Regions from separate parts of the Paenibacillus guangzhouensis genome, predicted to be linked through region 2. Evidence: a T-box and tRNA genes for the amino acid it is inferred to sense, from the RefSeq annotation. Region 2 holds a T-box; the other holds one or more tRNA genes.
What was found. A T-box is a leader RNA that pairs with one kind of tRNA and senses whether it is charged. The one in region 2 lies ahead of tyrS (tyrosine--tRNA ligase), so its partner is inferred to be a tRNA-Tyr.

Region 1 (3,403 bases), 800 kb from region 2:
ATGAATCATCATCCCATTGCCCGCGTACATCGCGACGTGTGCGATTTGTCGTCTAGACTGTCTACCGGTGAAGAACATCAGATCCCCGACACGTAACTCTTGCAAAGAGACGCGCTCCCCCACCTTGGCCTGTTGTCTAGACACACGCGGCAAAGAAAAGCCTTCCTGCGCATAGATTGTCTTGATAAAAGATGAGCAGTCAAACGTGTCTGTCTGCCCATATCGCGCTCCTAACACATACGGCACACCAATATAGCTGCCTGCGCGTAGAATCAAGGAAAAGCGCGTTCGATCCGCAGGCGACAAGATACGTCTAACACGAAGGAGATCATATTGTCGGTTCACTTCTTTCATTGAACGATAGATAACCGATTACTCTGGCCCTGCGTAAGCGATATGATTCGAATCTACGACAATGCCAACCCACATCTGCTGACGTCTATTTCGATCGAAGTCTCCATAATACATCAAGTCACCGGGCAGCCACGCTGTTGCAACTCTTGCGATCGGTGTCCCTAACTCGAATAGTCCTTCAAACTCCCTCGGCATTTGAACATCTAACTTGTGAAAAATATCCGTCATCATCGCAGCTGTGGCAAGGCTCGAAGGCCTGATTGGCGTGTGGTGAGATGCTTTAGCTCTTTGCGCCCATGCAATCTGAGAGAATGTGTTCGTATCTCGTTCCCTTCCGTTCACCTTACCTTCGTCCGCATGAACGGTAGAACTCCCCAATACCAAGGTGACCATGACCAAGATGAGCCATGGCAACCGAAATATGCGATACATATTAAATAGTTCCTCCTTCAATTTACCTGCTGCATCATGGCATCGATAACATCACGACAATCGACAGCAGGCCGAACAGTACCGTGACCAGGTATATAAAGGATACGACCTGCGGCTGTGTTAACCCCCAACGCATCAATGCGTGGTGTGTATGTAATTTATCAGCACGGTGGAGTCCCTTACCTTCTTTGAGACGTCTGGAGAATACAATGATCGTATCGAGGATCGGAAAGCCTAAAGCTAACATCGGAATAAGAATCGTAACGAATGCTGTGCTCTTGAATGATCCATTCACTGCAATGACGGCTAGCGTGTAGCCGAGAAACGTCGCACCCGCATCACCCATAAAGATTTTGGCGGGGTAGAAATTATAAATCAGAAAGCCTAAACATACGCCGCATAGTGCTATCGTTGCTATCGCTGTCTCTGCATCACCTTTGATAAGTGCAACGACACATAGTGTTAAAGAGGAAATCGAGGCTACGCCTGCAGCCAACCCATCGACACCATCGATGAAATTCATCATATTCGTCATGGAGAAGACCCACAGCACAGTCGATATATAGACGAACCAGCTCGGGAACATCCACATCCCTTCTTGGAAGTCACGAATGCCGGTAATTTGAATATGGAACCATAGCGGGATGGTCGCCGTCAGCAAATAGACGATTAATCTCGGCCATACAGGGAATTCCCGTCCATGTGCTTTGAAGCCATCATCAACTAGCCCGATGATTACCAACAACGTCCCGCCGATCGTGATCGACAGTGATAAAGCATCGAACCCCCGCATAAGGAGTAGTGTTATCATATATCCAATATAGATCGCAATCCCACCCATCAGCGGAATCGGATTATCATGAATCTTACGCTTCGTTGGGCGATCGACAAATTTCATACGGATCGCGATCTGACGCACAATGGGCACAACAGCTGCAACAATACCAAAACTAATGACAAGAGCAAGAATATATCGGATCGCTGATCCCCCCAGAATTAGACAAGGCTACGTGCTGGTAGTCTCCCCTGATTCCTATAAAAGCATGCAAAAAACGCTTCAAGTCAAATGACCTGAAGCGTTGAATGTACGTGATGTAGTTAAAAAACTGGTGAGCCATGAAGGACTCGAACCTTCGACACCCTGATTAAAAGTCAGGTGCTCTACCAACTGAGCTAATGGCTCTTATTAAGAAATAAGAAATGGTGGAGGCTGATGGATTCGAACCACCGAACTCGGAGAGAGCAGATTTACAGTCTGCCGTGTTTAGCCACTTCACTAAGCCTCCATGCTATTCAATTATGATTCCCATGAGTACGCAGCTTATGTCAGGAATCAAATGGTGGCTCGGGACGGAATCGAACCGCCGACACGAGGATTTTCAGTCCTCTGCTCTACCAACTGAGCTACCGAGCCATAATGCGATTTTGAGCAAAAAAATAAAGTGTAGGAGATGTTAGTCTCTCCACTTTAGGTAATATAATGGCGGAGCTGACGGGATTCGAACCCGCGGTCTCCTGCGTGACAGGCAGGCATGTTAGGCCTCTACACCACAGCTCCATATGCGATTATATTGATGGTGCCGTCGAGAGGACTTGAACCCCCAACCTACTGATTACAAGTCAGTTGCTCTACCAGTTGAGCTACAACGGCATATATAAGATGATAATGATGGTGGAGGCTAACGGGATCGAACCGCTGACCCTCTGCTTGTAAGGCAGATGCTCTCCCAGCTGAGCTAAGCCTCCGTATAAAATTGGTAGCGGCGAAGGGAATCGAACCCCCGACCTCACGGGTATGAACCGTACGCTCTAGCCAGCTGAGCTACACCGCCACATTAATACTTATTATATCTCATTTAGGAAGCTTGTACAATGGCGGAGAGAGAGGGATTCGAACCCTCGCACCACTTACGCAGTCTAACCCCTTAGCAGAGGGTCCCCTTATAGCCACTTGGGTATCTCTCCAACTGAGATATCGTAAGGATATCAGGAATATCAAGCACTTAAGCTTTTTGCTCCCTGAAAACTAGATACGAGATAATTTGCGTTTTATGTTTAGGATAAGCCCTCGACCGATTAGTATTGGTCAGCTCCACACATTGCTGCGCTTCCACCTCCAACCTATCAACCTCGTCGTCTTCAAGGGGTCTTACTAATTGGGAAATCTCATCTTGAGGGGGGCTTCACGCTTAGATGCTTTCAGCGCTTATCCCGTCCGTACTTGGCTACCCAGCGGTGCTCCTGGCGGAACAACTGGTACACCAGCGGTACGTCCATCCCGGTCCTCTCGTACTAAGGACAGCTCCTCTCAAATTTCCTACGCCCACGACAGATAGGGACCGAACTGTCTCACGACGTTCTGAACCCAGCTCGCGTACCGCTTTAATGGGCGAACAGCCCAACCCTTGGGACCTACTTCAGCCCCAGGATGCGATGAGCCGACATCGAGGTGCCAAACCTCCCCGTCGATGTGGACTCTTGGGGGAGATAAGCCTGTTATCCCCAGGGTAGCTTTTATCCGTTGAGCGATGGCCCTTCCATGCGGTACCACCGGATCACTAAGCCCGACTTTCGTCCCTGCTCGACCTGTATGTCTCGCAGTCAAGCTCCCTTATGC
Region 2 (3,403 bases):
ATGAAGGCGATTACACGGTTGTGGGACAAGCGTTTTAGTATAAAATGAAAAACAAAAGAAAGCTTCTTATGGAAGTTCGATGAACTTCATAAGAAGCTTTCTTAATATCACAATATTACATCAGAATGCTAAGTTAAACGTACTAAACTATAATTCTTCTTCCCTTTGCGGATAATGATGAATCGGCCGTCGAAGGAGTTCTCGACCGTTACTTCCATCTCTAGATCCGTTACGCGCTCGCCATTCATGGAAATCGCACCTTTCGTGATATCCTCGCGCGCTTGGCGTTTAGATGGCTCGATACCTAGATCGACCAACCATTCTACGATGTTTTTGGATTCCTTGGTTGCATGGAAGGTCGGCATTTCTTTGAACCCTTGCTCAATCTCATCCGCAGTCAACGATTTGATATCGCCACTGAACAAAGCAGCGGTGATTTTCTTCGCTTGCTCTAACATTTCCTCACCGTGCACGAACTTCGTCATTTCTTCCGCCAATGTTTTCTGTGCTTCGCGTTTGTGTGGTTCTGTCTGGACCTTCTCCGCTAATGCATCGATCGCTTCTTTATCGAGGAACGTGAAGAATTTCAAGTATTTAATCACATCACGATCATCCGTGTTCGCCCAGAATTGGTAGAACTCGAATGGCGTTGTTTTGTTCGGATCAAGCCATACGGCACCGCCCGCTGTCTTCCCGAATTTCGTACCATCGGATTTCAACATCAGCGGGATGGTCAATCCAAACGCCTTGGATTCAGATCCTTCTTTCTTGCGAATCAAGTCTAATCCGCTCGTAATGTTGCCCCATTGATCGGAACCGCCAATCTGAAGCTGAACATCTTCTTCCTTGAACAAATGAAGGAAGTCAAGGGATTGGAGGATCTGGTAGGAAAACTCCGTGAAGGAAATCCCGCTCTCCAGACGGCTAGCCACGACATCTTTGGCAAGCATCGCATTGATGCTGAAGTTCTTCCCATAATCGCGCAAGAAGTCGATCACGTTAATCTTATGCGTCCAGTCGTAGTTATTCACCATACGCACCTGATTATCACCATCGGTGATGAATAGCTTCTTCATCTGTGCCGTAAGCGCTTCGACGTTCGCTTGGACTTGCTCCATCGTCTGCAGCGAGCGCTCCGATTGGCGACCGCTTGGATCCCCAATGGTGCCTGTCGCGCCTCCAATGAGAATGACAGGACGGTGTCCAGCAAGCTGGAAGCGTCTTAGCATCATAAATGGAATCAAATGCCCAATATGCATACTGTCGCCCGTAGGGTCAACACCGCAATACAACGAGATAGATTTCTCATTCGTTAGTTGACGCAATCCTTCGGCATCCGTCTGTTGGTTAATGGCGTCGCGCCATTCTAGTTCGTCGATAATGTTCATCGTCATCGTCTTCAGCTCCTCGATTCATTTCAAATTTAGCCCTATAAACAACAAAAAATCGTCCCCGTCTATTGCTAGACATCGGGACGATTGAATAACCGTGTTACCACCCAAATTGCATCCACAGCGCGTACGTCGCCATGAATACCACTCTTAGCGATAATATCGATCGCTACTCCGCTTAGGGACTGCCTAAGATACTCCAGAGTGTAATTCGCAGGATTTGTATGTACTGGGTCTCATCAACCCCCAGCTTTCTGAGAACAGGGACAAACTGCTACTTCGCTCTTTCAACGTATAGGACATATCAGATTACAGCCATTATAGAGAATTCAGATTGCAATGTCAACATGATCAGCAGCGTCGGGACGGGAAGCGTAATACTCCGTTCACACTGCATTCATACAGGCATGATAGGATACATGTACGAAGAAACAACAACGCACAAAAAGAGGTGAACCTACATGCTAGCAGCTGCCATTATTTTCATTAACTGTGCCCTTATTTTCTACACCATCGGTGTCTGGGGTGAAAAACGTTCCGGCACACTTCAAACCAAACATTTGATTTATTTCCTACTGGGTCTCGTCTGCGATACGACAGGTACAACCCTCATGAGTACACTCGCCTCGAATGGCGGGAATGTCATTCATGCGCTAACCGGCGGCGCCGCGCTTATCCTGATGCTAATCCATGCAGTCTGGGCTGCACTCGTCAAATGGAAAGGATCCGCGAATGCGCAGCACACCTTCCATCGCTTCAGCTTGATCGTCTGGATTCTATGGCTGTTTCCATATTTCATCGGTGTTGGCATGAGCATGTTATAAGCACTACGTTAATCTTTCGCTTTGCCGATACGCTTCTCTGACCCGTCCGATTTGTTCGATGTGTCCTTGAATATGCTGAACCCGGTATTCCAGCAATTGCTCGAAGGTAAATCGCCCTGCGTCTTCGTAGACGCCTACACGCTTGATCTGCTCCTCTGTAAGATGCTCGAGAATCGGCTGCATACTGGAACGCAGCATTTGGAACAGAAGCAGATAATGTTCACGGTCTGACAAATCGTAGCTCAGATGGTTCGCGAATGCGTTCTGATCGAAGGAAACAAGAACCGGCTCATCTTCAGCCAATACTCTTCGTATTCGATGCGTAGATGAGATCTCGGAATCCGTAACATGAATGATAATCTGATGAATACTCCATTGTTCTGGGGAAGGCTTGAATCGAAGTTCTTCCTCCGTCAATCCTTCAATGGCTTCCCGAAGCATCGCATGACCACGACCATACTCTTCTATTAATGATCTCATCATTGCCCTCCTTGGATTTGTTGTAACTTATTGCGATATAAATGTGATAATTATTAAAAAAGAGGACCCTTTCGGGTCCTCTTTTATTGATAAATCAAGGTTTTCTGGGGGATGATTACATCATGCCGCCCATTCCACCCATGCCGCCCATATCAGGCATAGCTGGTTTGTTTGGTTCTGGCTTGTCAGCGATAACCGCTTCGGTAGTCAAGAACATAGCTGCAACAGATGCTGCGTTTTGCAATGCGGAACGAGTCACTTTCGCTGGGTCAACGATACCAGTCTCAATCATGTTCACCCATTCGCCAGTTGCTGCGTTGTAACCGATGCCTACGGATTCTTTTTTCAGACGCTCAACGATAACAGATCCTTCTTGACCTGCGTTCGCTGCGATTGTACGAACTGGCTCTTCTAGAGCACGCAAAATGATGTTCACACCTGTCTGCTCATCACCGCTCGCTTGAACTGCTGCTACAGCGTTGAAGATACTTACAAGCGCTGTACCACCACCTGCAACGATACCTTCTTCAACCGCTGCACGTGTAGCATTCAATGCGTCTTCAATACGCAATTTGCGCTCTTTCAATTCTGTCTCAGTAGCTGCACCAACTTTGATAACCGCTACGCCGCCAGCCAATTTAGCCAGACGCTCTTGCAATTTTTCTTTATCGAATTCGGAAGTTGTTTCTTCCAATTGAGCACGGATTT

Region 1: it has a tRNA-Tyr gene. The T-box ahead of tyrS (tyrosine--tRNA ligase) is inferred to sense a tRNA for this amino acid. The anticodon was not compared.

Annotation. Positions count from the first base shown of each region.
Region 1 is NZ_CP045293.1:5,202,388-5,205,790, forward strand. It holds gene GCU39_RS23370 (C40 family peptidase) at 1-354, opposite strand, end outside; gene GCU39_RS23375 (hypothetical protein) at 373-786, opposite strand; gene GCU39_RS23380 (MraY family glycosyltransferase) at 821-1,684, opposite strand; tRNA gene GCU39_RS23385 (tRNA-Lys) at 1,894-1,969, opposite strand; tRNA gene GCU39_RS23390 (tRNA-Tyr) at 1,988-2,072, opposite strand; tRNA gene GCU39_RS23395 (tRNA-Phe) at 2,125-2,200, opposite strand; tRNA gene GCU39_RS23400 (tRNA-Asp) at 2,268-2,344, opposite strand; tRNA gene GCU39_RS23405 (tRNA-Thr) at 2,362-2,437, opposite strand; tRNA gene GCU39_RS23410 (tRNA-Val) at 2,457-2,532, opposite strand; tRNA gene GCU39_RS23415 (tRNA-Met) at 2,542-2,618, opposite strand; tRNA gene GCU39_RS23420 (tRNA-Ser) at 2,660-2,751, opposite strand; rRNA gene GCU39_RS23425 (23S ribosomal RNA) at 2,843-3,403, opposite strand, start outside.
Region 2 is NZ_CP045293.1:4,399,017-4,402,419, forward strand. It holds gene tyrS (tyrosine--tRNA ligase) at 129-1,388, opposite strand; T-box leader at 1,468-1,691, opposite strand; gene GCU39_RS19820 (HsmA family protein) at 1,853-2,215, shown strand; gene GCU39_RS19825 (DinB family protein) at 2,219-2,695, opposite strand; gene groL (chaperonin GroEL) at 2,811-3,403, opposite strand, start outside.